Regions from separate parts of the Streptomyces hawaiiensis genome, predicted to be linked through region 1. Evidence: riboswitches for the same ligand, from Rfam matches in the RefSeq annotation. Region 1 holds a riboswitch; the other holds the start of a gene.
What was found. Region 1 has a riboswitch for ZMP and ZTP ahead of CEB94_RS25065 (glycine hydroxymethyltransferase). Riboswitches for the same ligand answer to the same signal wherever they lie in the genome.
Positions count from the first base shown of each region.

Region 2: linked by a shared signal. The riboswitch ahead of CEB94_RS37730 (bifunctional 5,10-methylene-tetrahydrofolate dehydrogenase/5,10-methylene-tetrahydrofolate cyclohydrolase) and the one ahead of CEB94_RS25065 (glycine hydroxymethyltransferase) in region 1 are both predicted to bind ZMP and ZTP.

Region 1 covers NZ_CP021978.1:5,405,700-5,411,331, forward strand. Annotated here, with positions in the region: gene CEB94_RS25050 (DMT family protein) at 1-373, opposite strand, end outside; gene CEB94_RS25055 (hypothetical protein) at 498-845, shown strand; gene CEB94_RS25060 (glutathionylspermidine synthase family protein) at 862-2,037, shown strand; ZMP/ZTP riboswitch at 2,186-2,271, shown strand; gene CEB94_RS25065 (glycine hydroxymethyltransferase) at 2,305-3,753, shown strand; gene CEB94_RS41930 (hypothetical protein) at 3,847-4,125, opposite strand; gene trpS (tryptophan--tRNA ligase) at 4,885-5,632, shown strand, end outside.
Region 2 covers NZ_CP021978.1:8,316,564-8,322,195, reverse strand. Annotated here, with positions in the region: gene CEB94_RS37745 (ABC transporter ATP-binding protein) at 1-1,740, shown strand, start outside; gene CEB94_RS37740 (hypothetical protein) at 1,797-2,084, opposite strand; gene CEB94_RS37735 (nuclear transport factor 2 family protein) at 2,259-2,624, shown strand; ZMP/ZTP riboswitch at 2,718-2,802, shown strand; partial or broken gene CEB94_RS37730 (bifunctional 5,10-methylene-tetrahydrofolate dehydrogenase/5,10-methylene-tetrahydrofolate cyclohydrolase) at 2,809-3,105, shown strand; gene CEB94_RS37725 (CU044_5270 family protein) at 3,106-4,311, opposite strand; gene CEB94_RS37720 (RNA polymerase sigma factor) at 4,304-4,870, opposite strand; gene ctaD (aa3-type cytochrome oxidase subunit I) at 4,976-5,632, shown strand, end outside.

The sequences.
Region 1 (5,632 bases):
CGGCCTCGTCGCCCTCCGCCCCCGACGCCAGCCCCAGCAGCGCGAGCCCGGCACACACCACCGCCACCGCCGCCCACTCGACGCGGCTCAGCCGCACCTTGAGCAGCCGCGCCGCGACCACGGCCGTCACCGCGAGGCTCGCGGCCATCGCCGCCCCCACGGCGTAGATCGGCACGGACCGCAGGGCGAGGATCTGGAGTACGAAACCGAGCCCGTCCAGCGCGAGGCCGGCCAGATACCGCCACTGCCGCAGCGCCCGCCACAGCAGTGCCAGGTCCCCGCCCGGGCCGGTCGCCGCCGCCGACCGCGCGGCGATCGCCTGCAACACCGTCGCCGTACCGAAGCAGACGGCCGCACCAAGGGCACACACCATTCCAAAAATCACAAATCGACAGTAGGGGAGCGGCTGCCGACGGGGGGCCATGCGCGCCCGTTCACACCGATCTCTAGGCTGACCGTCTGTCAGTGCACGACGGGGAGACTGGGGGAGCACGCACATGGCTGAAACACGGCGAAGGCTGCGCTCGAGCACGGTGGTGCTGGGGGGCATGGGCGTCCTCGCGGCGGCCCTGTCCGCGTGCGGTTCCGACCCCGACCGCCGCTGCGTGGACCGGGACAGCTACGACTACATCAACGGCTACAAGATCGTCGCCGACAAGAACTGCTCGTCCGGTACGTCCTCCTCCGGCAAGGGCCGCAAGAAGACCGGCAAGGCCACGGCCACCGACGCCGACTGGTACTACGACGCCGACACCAGCGGCGGCTACGCCGACAACGGCACCTTCAGCCGCAGCGAGGCCGTCGACCGGGGCGGCTTCGGCTGCTCCGGCAGCGGCGGCGGCTGACGGGCGGGCACGGCAGATGGAACGCCGGACCATGGAGCCCCGCCCCGGCTGGCAGCGGACCGTCGAGGAACAGGGCCTGATCTACCCCCTCACCCGCTACCCCGACGACTCCCTGCGCCCCTACTGGGACGAGAGTGCGTACTACGTCTTCTCCCTGGAGGAGATCGAGGCCCTCGAAGAGGTGGTCGAGGACCTCCACCGCATGTGCCTGGCGGCCGCCGAGCACATCGTCACGGAGGACCGCTTCGCCGACCTGGGCATCACCGACCCCCGCGTCGCCCGCACGGTCGCCGAGGCCTGGCACCGCCGCGCCGAACTCCCCTCCGTCTACGGCCGCTTCGACCTCCGCTACGACGGCACCGGCCCGGCCAAGCTCCTGGAGTACAACGCCGACACCCCCACCTCACTGGTGGAGGCCGCGTCACCCCAGTGGTTCTGGATGGAGGAACGCTTCCCCGGCGCGGACCAGTGGAACTCCCTGCACGAACGCCTGATCGGCGCCTGGAAGAAGCAGGCCGCCCTGCTCCCGCCGGGCAGCCCTCTCTACTTCGCGTACTCCTCCGCCGACGAACTCGGCGAGGACATGATGACGGTCGCCTACCTGAAGGAGACCGCCGAGCAGGCCGGCCTCGCCACCGACTGGATCTCCATGGAGGAGATCGGCTGGGACCGCCTCTCCGGCCGCTTCGTCGACCAGCGCCTCCGCTTCATCCGCAGCGTCTTCAAGCTCTACCCCTGGGAATGGCTCACCACCGACCGCTTCGCCGACCACGTCCTCGACACCCTCGACAACGGCGGCGGCACGGGCTCCACCCTCTGGATCGAGCCGGCCTGGAAGATGCTCCTCAGCAACAAGGCCCTCCTCGCCGTCCTCTGGGAGCTCTACCCCGGCCACCCCAACCTCCTCCCGGCGTACCTGGACGGCCCGCGAGACCTGCCGGGCTGGGTCGCCAAGCCCCTCCTCGGCCGAGAGGGTGCGGGCGTCACGGTCCACGAGCCCGGATCCGCCCCCGCCCTGCGCGACGAGCCCTGCTGCTACCAGCAACTGGCCCCGCTCCCCGACTTCGACGGCAACCGAGTGGTCCTGGGCGCGTGGGTGGTGGAGAACGAGTCGGCGGGTCTGGGCATCAGGGAGTCCTCAGGCCTGATCACCGACGAGTACGCGAGGTTCCTGCCCCACGTGATCCTCTAAGAGGGGCTGAGGGCCCACGCCTGTAAGGGGCGCGGGGCTGTGACATGTGCGGCTTCGCCGCGTGGGCGCGATCAACCACATGCGACCCGCACCCGGCACCGAAGAGCAACCCGGCGGACGCCCCCCGCCCACCCCACCCGGTAGGCTGACCGAGGGCCGTGACTGGCGCGCTGGGATGGACGAACCATCGGGGAGCGGCCCGAGAGATGAGTGCCGTGCGCCTGGGCCGTACCGTGAACGCTGAACGCAACGTCCGGAGGTCCACACATGTCAGCCGAGCCCCTCTCCACCGCTTCCACCGCCTACCGCGCCGCCCTCGACGTGATCCGTGCCGTGGAACCCCGCGTGGCGGACGCCATCGGCCAGGAGGTCGCCGACCAGCGCGAGATGCTCAAGCTGATCGCCTCCGAGAACTACGCCTCCCCGGCCACGCTCCTGGCGATGGGCAACTGGTTCAGCGACAAGTACGCCGAGGGCACCATCGGCCGCCGCTTCTACGCTGGCTGCCGCAACGTCGACACCGTCGAGTCCCTCGCCGCCGAGCACGCCAAGGAACTCTTCGGCGCCCGCCACGCCTACGTCCAGCCGCACTCCGGCATCGACGCCAACCTCGTCGCCTTCTGGGCCGTCCTCGGCGCCCGCGTCGAGGTGCCCTTCCTGGAGAAGACCGGCGTCCGCCAGATCAACGAGCTGACCGACGCCGACTGGGCGGAGCTGCGCCAGGCCTTCGGCAACCAGCGCATGCTCGGCATGTCCCTGGACGCCGGCGGCCACCTCACCCACGGCTTCCGCCCGAACATCTCCGGCAAGATGTTCGACCAGCGCTCCTACGGCACCGACCCGGCCACCGGCCTGATCGACTACGAGGCCCTGCGCGCGAGCGCCCGTGAGTTCAAGCCGCTGATCATCGTGGCGGGCTACTCGGCGTACCCCCGCCTGGTGAACTTCCGGATCATGCGCGAGATCGCCGACGAGGTCGGCGCGACCCTCATGGTCGACATGGCGCACTTCGCCGGCCTGGTCGCGGGCAAGGTCCTGACCGGCGACTTCGACCCGGTCCCGCACGCCCAGATCGTGACGACGACCACCCACAAGTCGCTGCGCGGCCCCCGCGGCGGCATGGTCCTGTGCGACGACTCCCTGAAGGACCAGGTCGACCGCGGCTGCCCCATGGTCCTCGGCGGCCCGCTCCCGCACGTCATGGCCGCCAAGGCCGTGGCCCTGGCCGAGGCCCGCCAGGAGTCCTTCCGCGACTACGCCCAGCGCATCGTGGACAACTCCCGGGCCCTCGCCGAGGGCCTGATGCGCCGCGGCACGACCCTCGTGACCGGTGGCACGGACAACCACCTGAACCTGATCGACGTCGCCTCCTCCTACGGCCTCACCGGCCGCCAGGCCGAGGCCGCCCTGCTCGACTCGGGCATCGTCACCAACCGCAACGCCATCCCCGCCGACCCGAACGGCGCCTGGTACACCTCCGGCATCCGCATCGGCACCCCCGCCCTGACCACGCGTGGCCTGGGCACCGCCGAGATGGACGAGGTCGCCGGCCTCATCGACCGCGTCCTCACCACCACGGAGCCGGGCACGACCAAGTCGGGCGCTCCCTCCAAGGCGGCCCACGTGCTCGACGCCAAGGTCGCCGACGAGATCTCCCGCCGCGCCACCGACCTCGTGGCCGGTTTCCCGCTGTACCCGGAGATCGACCTGGGCTGACGCCCACGGCTCGTCACCCGTCCAGGTCGACCAGGACCTGACACGGCTCCTCCCGCGGCGGTCCGGCTTCCCGCCGGGCCGCCGCGCGGCGTATCAGCAGCACGCCGCCGACACCGGCCGCGAGCCCGGCCACCAGCCCGCCCACCGCACATCGCCCCGCGCCGGACCGGACAGATCCGCGGCGGCCGTGCTTTCCACGGGCCCGCCCTCCGCGTCACCGACCAGCCGGGCCAGGTCCAGCCGCTCGAAGACCGACTTTGGCGCCCGGTGCCAGCGGATGTCGTCGTCCTCCACGGCGGGCGCCGGATCCGAGCGCACCCAGGGCGCGCCGTCTTCGGTCACCACCAGCTGGTCCTGCCGCTCGACGGCCACGTCCCCGCCCGGCGGCCGGTTCGTGCTCGGCCAGCCGCCGACACCGGACAGTCTCCCAGACCACCGTGAGCCGCGCCGGCGGGAAGTCCCCCTCCGCCCAGCCCTCCGGCACCCGCTCCGTCCCCGCGTGCGTGGGCTGCAACAACTGCCACAGCCGGGCAAAGGCGGGCTCCCCCGACCGCACCGCCACGGTCCGCCCGGTACCACCCGCGACAACCATCGCCACATCGGGAACGTCCCGCCCCCGCCCGGGCAGACCTCCGACACCCGCCACGGCCGTGGTCCGTCCGGTGTGGTCCGCGACGGCGGTTTCCCCGTCGGGGAGGTCCGGCTCCTGCGCGGGGAGTGCTCCGGTGCCCGCCACCACCGCGGTCCGCCCGGTGCCGCCCGCGACGACCATCGCCACATCGGGGGCGTCCCGCCCTCGCGCCGGAAGGCCCCGGCGGTCGTCGCCGTCGCGCACCCGGCCAGGGCCACCGCCACCGTCACGACCAGCATCCGCCGCACCCCGCCCCGGGCCCGCGCCATACCCGTACCGCCCCGGGCCCGTCCTCTGCCCGTCCCGCCCCGGACCCGTTCTCTGGTCGCTCCGACCCGTGCCCGCATCGGTCCCCCTCCAGGTCCACACGCGTCCGAGCACCGTCGTGAACGGCTCCTCCCGCGTCCTCACACCCTTGTTACACCGCCGGGGCCGAACGGGATCCCGGCTGTTTCCGGCCGGTTCCGGATCGGCCTCCGGGACCTGAGAGAATGGTGAGCATGGCCTCTGACCGACCTCGCGTGCTCTCCGGGATCCAGCCCACCGCCGGCTCGTTCCACCTCGGCAACTACCTCGGCGCCGTCCGCCAGTGGGTGGCCCTCCAGGAGACCCACGACGCGTTCTACATGGTCGTCGACCTGCACGCGATCACCATCCCGCAGGACCCGAAGGACCTGCGCGCGAACACGCGCCTGGCCGCGGCCCAGCTCCTCGCGGCGGGTCTCGACCCGGACCGCTGCACGCTCTTCGTGCAGAGCCACGTCCCCGAGCACGCCCAGCTCGCCTGGATCATGAACTGCCTCACCGGCTTCGGCGAGGCCGGCCGGATGACCCAGTTCAAGGACAAGTCCGCCAAGCAGGGCGCCGAGCGCGCCTCGGTCGGCCTGTTCACGTACCCGGTCCTCCAGGTCGCGGACATCCTGCTCTACCAGGCCCACGAGGTCCCGGTCGGCGAGGACCAGCGCCAGCACATCGAGCTCACCCGCGACCTCGCCGAGCGCTTCAACGGCCGTTTCGGCCCGACCTTCACCGTGCCGAAGCCGTACATCCTCAAGGAGACGGCGAAGATCTACGACCTTCAGGACCCGTCGATCAAGATGAGCAAGTCGGCGTCCACGCCGAAGGGCCTCATCAACCTCCTCGACGAGCCCAAGGCCACGGCCAAGAAGGTCAAGAGCGCCGTCACCGACACGGACACCGTGATCCGCTACGACGTCGCCGAGAAGCCGGGCGTCAGCAACCTCCTCG
Region 2 (5,632 bases), 2.9 Mb from region 1:
ACCGAGACCGCCACACCCGCGTGGCGGCAGCTCCTCGGATACGTACGGCCGCACCGCTGGTCCCTGTTCGCCGGCGCGCTGCTCTCGCTGGTCACCGGGGCGACCGGGCTGCTGCTGCCGCTGGTCGCGCGGGGCCTGATCGACGACCTGTCGCACGACCGGGCCATCACCGGCGCCCTGCTCGCCATGTCGGCCCTGGTCGTGGCCAACGCGGCGCTGGGCGCGCTGGGTTCGTACGTGCTGACCCGCACCGCCGAGTCGGTGGTGCTCGGCGCGCGGCGCGCCCTGTCGTCGTATCTGCTGCGGCTGCGCATACCGGCCGTGGACCGCAGCGAACCCGGGGACCTGATGGCCCGCATCACCTCCGACACGACCCTGCTGCGCGCGGTCACCACCGACTCGCTGGTCGGCCTGGGCACGGGCGGGCTCACCCTCGTCGCCACGGTGGTGATGATGGGTTTCGTGGACGCCGTGCTGCTCGGCGTCACCCTCGCCGTGATCCTGGGCGCGGGCGTGGTCCTCGGGGTGATCGTGCCGCGCATCAACCAGGCGAGCCGGCAGGCGCAGAGCGCGGTGGGCGTCATGGGTGCCTCGCTGGAGCGGATCCTCGGCGCCCTGCGCACCGTGAAGGCGTCCGGTGCGGAGCACCGCGAGGAGCGGACGCTGCACGAGGCGGCCGAGGAGTCGTGGCGGCAGAGCGTGCGGGCCGCCAAGTGGTCGGCGGCCGCGGGCAACACGGCGGGGCTGGCCATGCAGATCGCCTTCATCACGGTGCTCGCCGTGGGCGGCGCGCGGGTCGCGACCGGCGCGGTCGACGTGGGCACCCTGGTGGCGTTCCTGCTGTACGTCTTCTACCTGATGTCACCGATACAGCAGGTCGTCGGCGCCATCACGCAGTACCAGACGGGCGCCGCGGCCCTCACCCGCATCGAGGAGGCGCTGCGCCTGCCCTCCGAGCCGGCCGCCGAGGCCGCACCGCTGCCCTCCCCCGGCGCGCAGCCCGCCGCCCTCACCTTCGACGACGTCCGCTTCCGCTACGCCGACGACCTGCCCTACGTCCACCACGGGGTGACGTTCACCGTGCCCGCGCAGGGCATGACGGCGTTCGTCGGCCCCTCCGGCGCCGGCAAGACCACCGTCTTCTCCCTGATCGAGCGGTTCTACGACCCCGAGACCGGTGTGATCACGCTGGACGGGCGGGACCTGCACGACTGGGAGCTGCCCCGGCTGCGCGCCGCGATCGGCTACGTCGAGCAGGACGCGCCGGTCCTGTCGGGCTCACTGCGGGACAACCTGCTGCTGGGCCATCCGGAGGCGGACGAGGACGCCCTCGCGCGGGTGCTCAAGACGACCCGGCTCGACGGCCTGATCTCCCGGCTGCCCGCCGGCCTCGACACGCTCGTGGGGCACCGCGGCACCAAGCTGTCCGGCGGTGAGCGGCAGCGCGTCGCCATCGCCCGCGCGCTGCTGCGCCGCCCCCGACTGCTGCTGCTCGACGAGGCGACCTCGCAACTGGACGCGGTGAACGAGGCGGCGCTGCGCGACACCGTCGCGGACGTGGCCCGGACGACCACGGTCCTCGTCGTGGCGCACCGGCTGTCCACGGTGACGATGGCCGACCGGATCGTGGTGATGGACGCGGGCCGGGTCCGGGCCGTCGGCACACACCGTGAGCTCGTGACGGCCGATCCGCTCTACGCGGAGCTGGCGGCGACGCAGTTCCTGGCCACCGCGGACTGAACGCGGGCGTGCGGGAGGTCCGCCCGGATCCGGTCGGACCTCCCGCACGCGCGGCGTCAGCGGACGTTCGGAACGAAGCCGAAGACCGGGGAGCCCAGACCGACGACATGGTTCAGCTGGTCGAGGTCGTTGAGGCGGTTGAGCCCGGCCGGCTGCGAGGAGGGCCGCGGGATCTCGTCCCTGTGCTCGGCGGGGATGTCGCTCACGGTCAGCGAGTCGAGCGTGGCCATCGGGCTGAGCGGGCTCTTCGCTTCCGCGTCGGCCGCGTTCGCCATCGGCGCGGCGAGGCCGGTGACCCCAGCGGCGAGACCAACGGCGGCGGCGATACGCCGCGTTGAGATCATGCCTTTCGCAACGCGGGCGGGCCCCCCGGCGGACACGGGCGGGCGGTGCCCCTCACCCGTCAGGCCCGGTGCCCCGGCTGCGTTTGCCGACCCCGCCGGGCGGGAGGACGCTCGTCAGGAGAGGCCTTTCGCGGCCCGCTCCCGTCGGGCCGCGGCCCTTCGAAGGAGGTCATCATGGGAACCGCGGCAGACCCCGCCTTCGACCGGGAGACCCTGCGCCGGGGCGTGGAAGGACAGACCCCGGACATCCTGCTCTCCCTGTACGCCGACGACGCGGAGCTTCGCATCGTGGACCGCACGACCCAGCCCAGCCACCCCAAGGTCCTGCACGGCCGGGACGAGATCGGCCGGATGCTGGACGACGTCTACAGCCGCGACATGTCGCACAAGCTGGAGCGGTGCGTCATCCAGGGCGACGAGGCGGCCTACAGCGAGAGCTGCGAGTACGCGGACGGGGTACGCGTCCTGTCCGAGTCCATGATCGCGCTGCGCGGCGGCAAGATCGCCGAACAGACCCTGGTCCAGGCCTGGGACGAGTAGCGGGAGCCTTGCCGTGCTCGGTTAGGTCGTGTCCGCGAGGTCCCGTCGTTCGCCCGGAGGGCAGGCGGGACCTCGCGGACACGACCTAGGATGGGGCCGGGCCGTGACTGGCGCCGAGGTGGAGCACCACCGGGGAGCGGCCCCGCGGAAGTCGATGCCGTGCGCCTGGGCGAAGCAGCACACCAGCTACTGCCACTCGCGCACGCGGGACCTGTCGGCGGCCGTGCGCGAGGCCGACATCGTGGTGGCCGCGGTGGGCAGGCCCCGCCTCGTCCACGGCCAGGACATCAAGCCCGGCGCCGTGGTCATCGACGCCGGGTACAACGCGGGGAACGTCGGCGACGTCGAGTTCGACTCCGCCGTGGAGCTGGCCTCGCTGATCACACCGGTGCCGGGCGGCGTCGGTCCGATGACCATCGCCACGCTGCTGGAGCAGACGGTGGAGGCCGCCGCCCGGCAACTCGGTGTCACCGGGGTGTGATCAGCGCATCCAGGCGCTGTACGACATGACGGCGCCCTTTTCGACGCCGTACTCGGGATCCGGGCTGCTGAGGGTGCTCTCCAGCCCGAGGACGGCGCCGGTGGCCGGGTCCATGATCAGCATGCGGCGAACGCCGCGCGAGTCGTTCACGTAGGCCTGGCCGCGTCGGCCCAGCCGGTCGGTCACCTGGCCGGCCGGCCGCAGCCCCTCCGCGCCGGCCAGGAGCCGGGCCAGCACCGCGCTCTCCCGCGCGCCGAGCGTCCAGTGGTCCAGCAGCGTCGCCGTGGCGTCCAGCAACTCTGGCGTGGTCAGCGTGTCGATGGATTGAGCCTCCATCAGGTAGGCGCGCAGCCGCGCCGGGTCATGGGGCGGGGGCGACTCGGGCGGGGCGTCGCTCCAGCTGGGCGGGTAGGTCTGGTCGAGGAGGACGTGACGGTCGTCGACGAGCCGCGGTGCGCCGTCCTCGTCGGAGAGGACCGGACGGCCGGGGCGCCTCGGGTCGGTCGCCACGACGAGTTCGGTGTGGCTGCCGTCCGGCCGCCAGCGCACGATGCGCTCCTCGGGCAGGGTGATCGGGGGCTTGTCGTCCGACATTCCCAGGCTCCAGGACTGCACGTGCGTGCCTTTGCGCAGCCGGGCCGCGCCGTCGGCCGCAGCCTCGGCCGCGGCGCGGTCGGCCAGCCGGTCCAGCGGTACGGGTGTGGAGCCCGACTCGATCACCAGCGGGCGGGGCGCGGCGACCGCGGACGTGGTGCTCGGGCCGCTCAGCACGAAGGTGAGGGTCAGGGCGGCGACGACGGCCGAGGCGACCAGCCCCCAGGCCAGCCGGGACCCCCACACCGATCGGGACCACGGCCGGAACCGGCCGGAACCGGGCGGCAGCCGGTCCCGCAGACGACCGGAGGGCCACCCCGGCCGAGCCCGCAGGCGGGCCGAGGAGAGGCGCCGCCGGTCTCGCAGACGACGACCGGAGAGGAGACTCCGCCGGTCCCGCGGACGACCGGAGAGCCACCCCGGCCGAGCCCGCAGGCGCCAGGAGGGCCGGTCCCCCGGGTCCCGCATCCGCCCGGAAAGCCCGTCCCCCGGGTCCCGCAGCAGCCGCTCGAGGCGAAGCTCGGCCTTGTGATCCAGAGGACCGTCGCCGAAGTGTGGGCCGTCGGGCGGCACCGGGTCGGCGCCGCGCAGCAGTTCGAGTTCGTCAGCCATGGCCGTGTTCCTTCGGGGCGGTCATGCAGGAGTGCTCAGCGATCGGGTACCGGGACTCGGGACGCATCCGGTCGATCTCCGCTCTGAGGCGGCCCCGGGCGCGGTGCAGCCGCATGGCGGCGGCCCGGCTGCCGCAGCCGAGGGCGACGGCGACCTCCTCGATACCGAGTTGCTCCCAGGCCGTCAGGCGCAGCACCTCCTGGTCGGCGGCGGAGAGCCGGGCGAGTGCCTCGTGCACCCAGCCGCCGGGCGTGTCGGCCTCGGGGCCCGCCGCGATGTGCCGGCCGTGCGCGGTGTGGTCGTTGCCGAGCCGGTCGACGAGCCGGCGGCGGCGTCCGTGGCCGCGTACCGCGTTGGCCAGGCAGTTGCGTGCCACGCCGTACAGCCAGGGCAGCGCGGCGGCCGGGAGGTCGGCCCGGCGCCGCCAGGCGACCGTGAACACCTCCGCCACCACTTCCTCCACCTCGCCGGCCCGCCCGTCCAGTCGACGCGCGACATAACGGCTGACCGCCCAGTAGTGCTCGCGGTAGGCAGCGGCGAAGATCTCGTCGTTGCTCATGTCCCGTACGTGTCCGGCACCTTCTCGATCGTCACACCCGGTTTCGTGATTCTCGTCGCGTCGGTGAAGTGTGACGTCCGAACGGGGCGCGGACACAGGCGGGGCATGAGGCACCTCAAGTGGCTGACGACCACTGATCACAAGACGATCGGCACGATGTACCTGGTCACGTCGTTCGCGTTCTTCGTCATCGGCGGCGTGATGGCGCTGCTCATGCGCGCCGAGCTGGCCCGGCCTGGTCTGCAGATCATGTCGAACGAGCAGTTCAACCAGGCGTTCACGATGCACGGCACGATCATGCTGCTGATGTTCGCGACGCCGCTGTTCGCCGGTTTCGCGAACTGGATCATGCCGCTGCAGATCGGCGCGCCGGACGTGGCGTTCCCGCGGCTGAACATGTTCGCCTACTGGCTGTACCTGTTCGGCTCGCTCATCGCGGTGGGCGGCTTCCTCACCCCGCAGGGCGCGGCCGACTTCGGCTGGTTCGCCTACAGCCCGCTCTCGGACGCGGTCCGCAGCCCGGGTATCGGCGCCGACATGTGGATCATGGGTCTGGCCTTCTCCGGCTTCGGCACCATCCTCGGCTCGGTCAACTTCATCACCACGATCATCTGCATGCGCGCCCCGGGCATGACGATGTTCCGCATGCCGATCTTCGTGTGGAACGTGCTGCTGACCGGTGTCCTGGTCCTGCTCGCCTTCCCGGTGCTGGCCGCGGCCCTGTTCGCGCTGGAGGCCGACCGCAAGTTCGGCGCGCACATC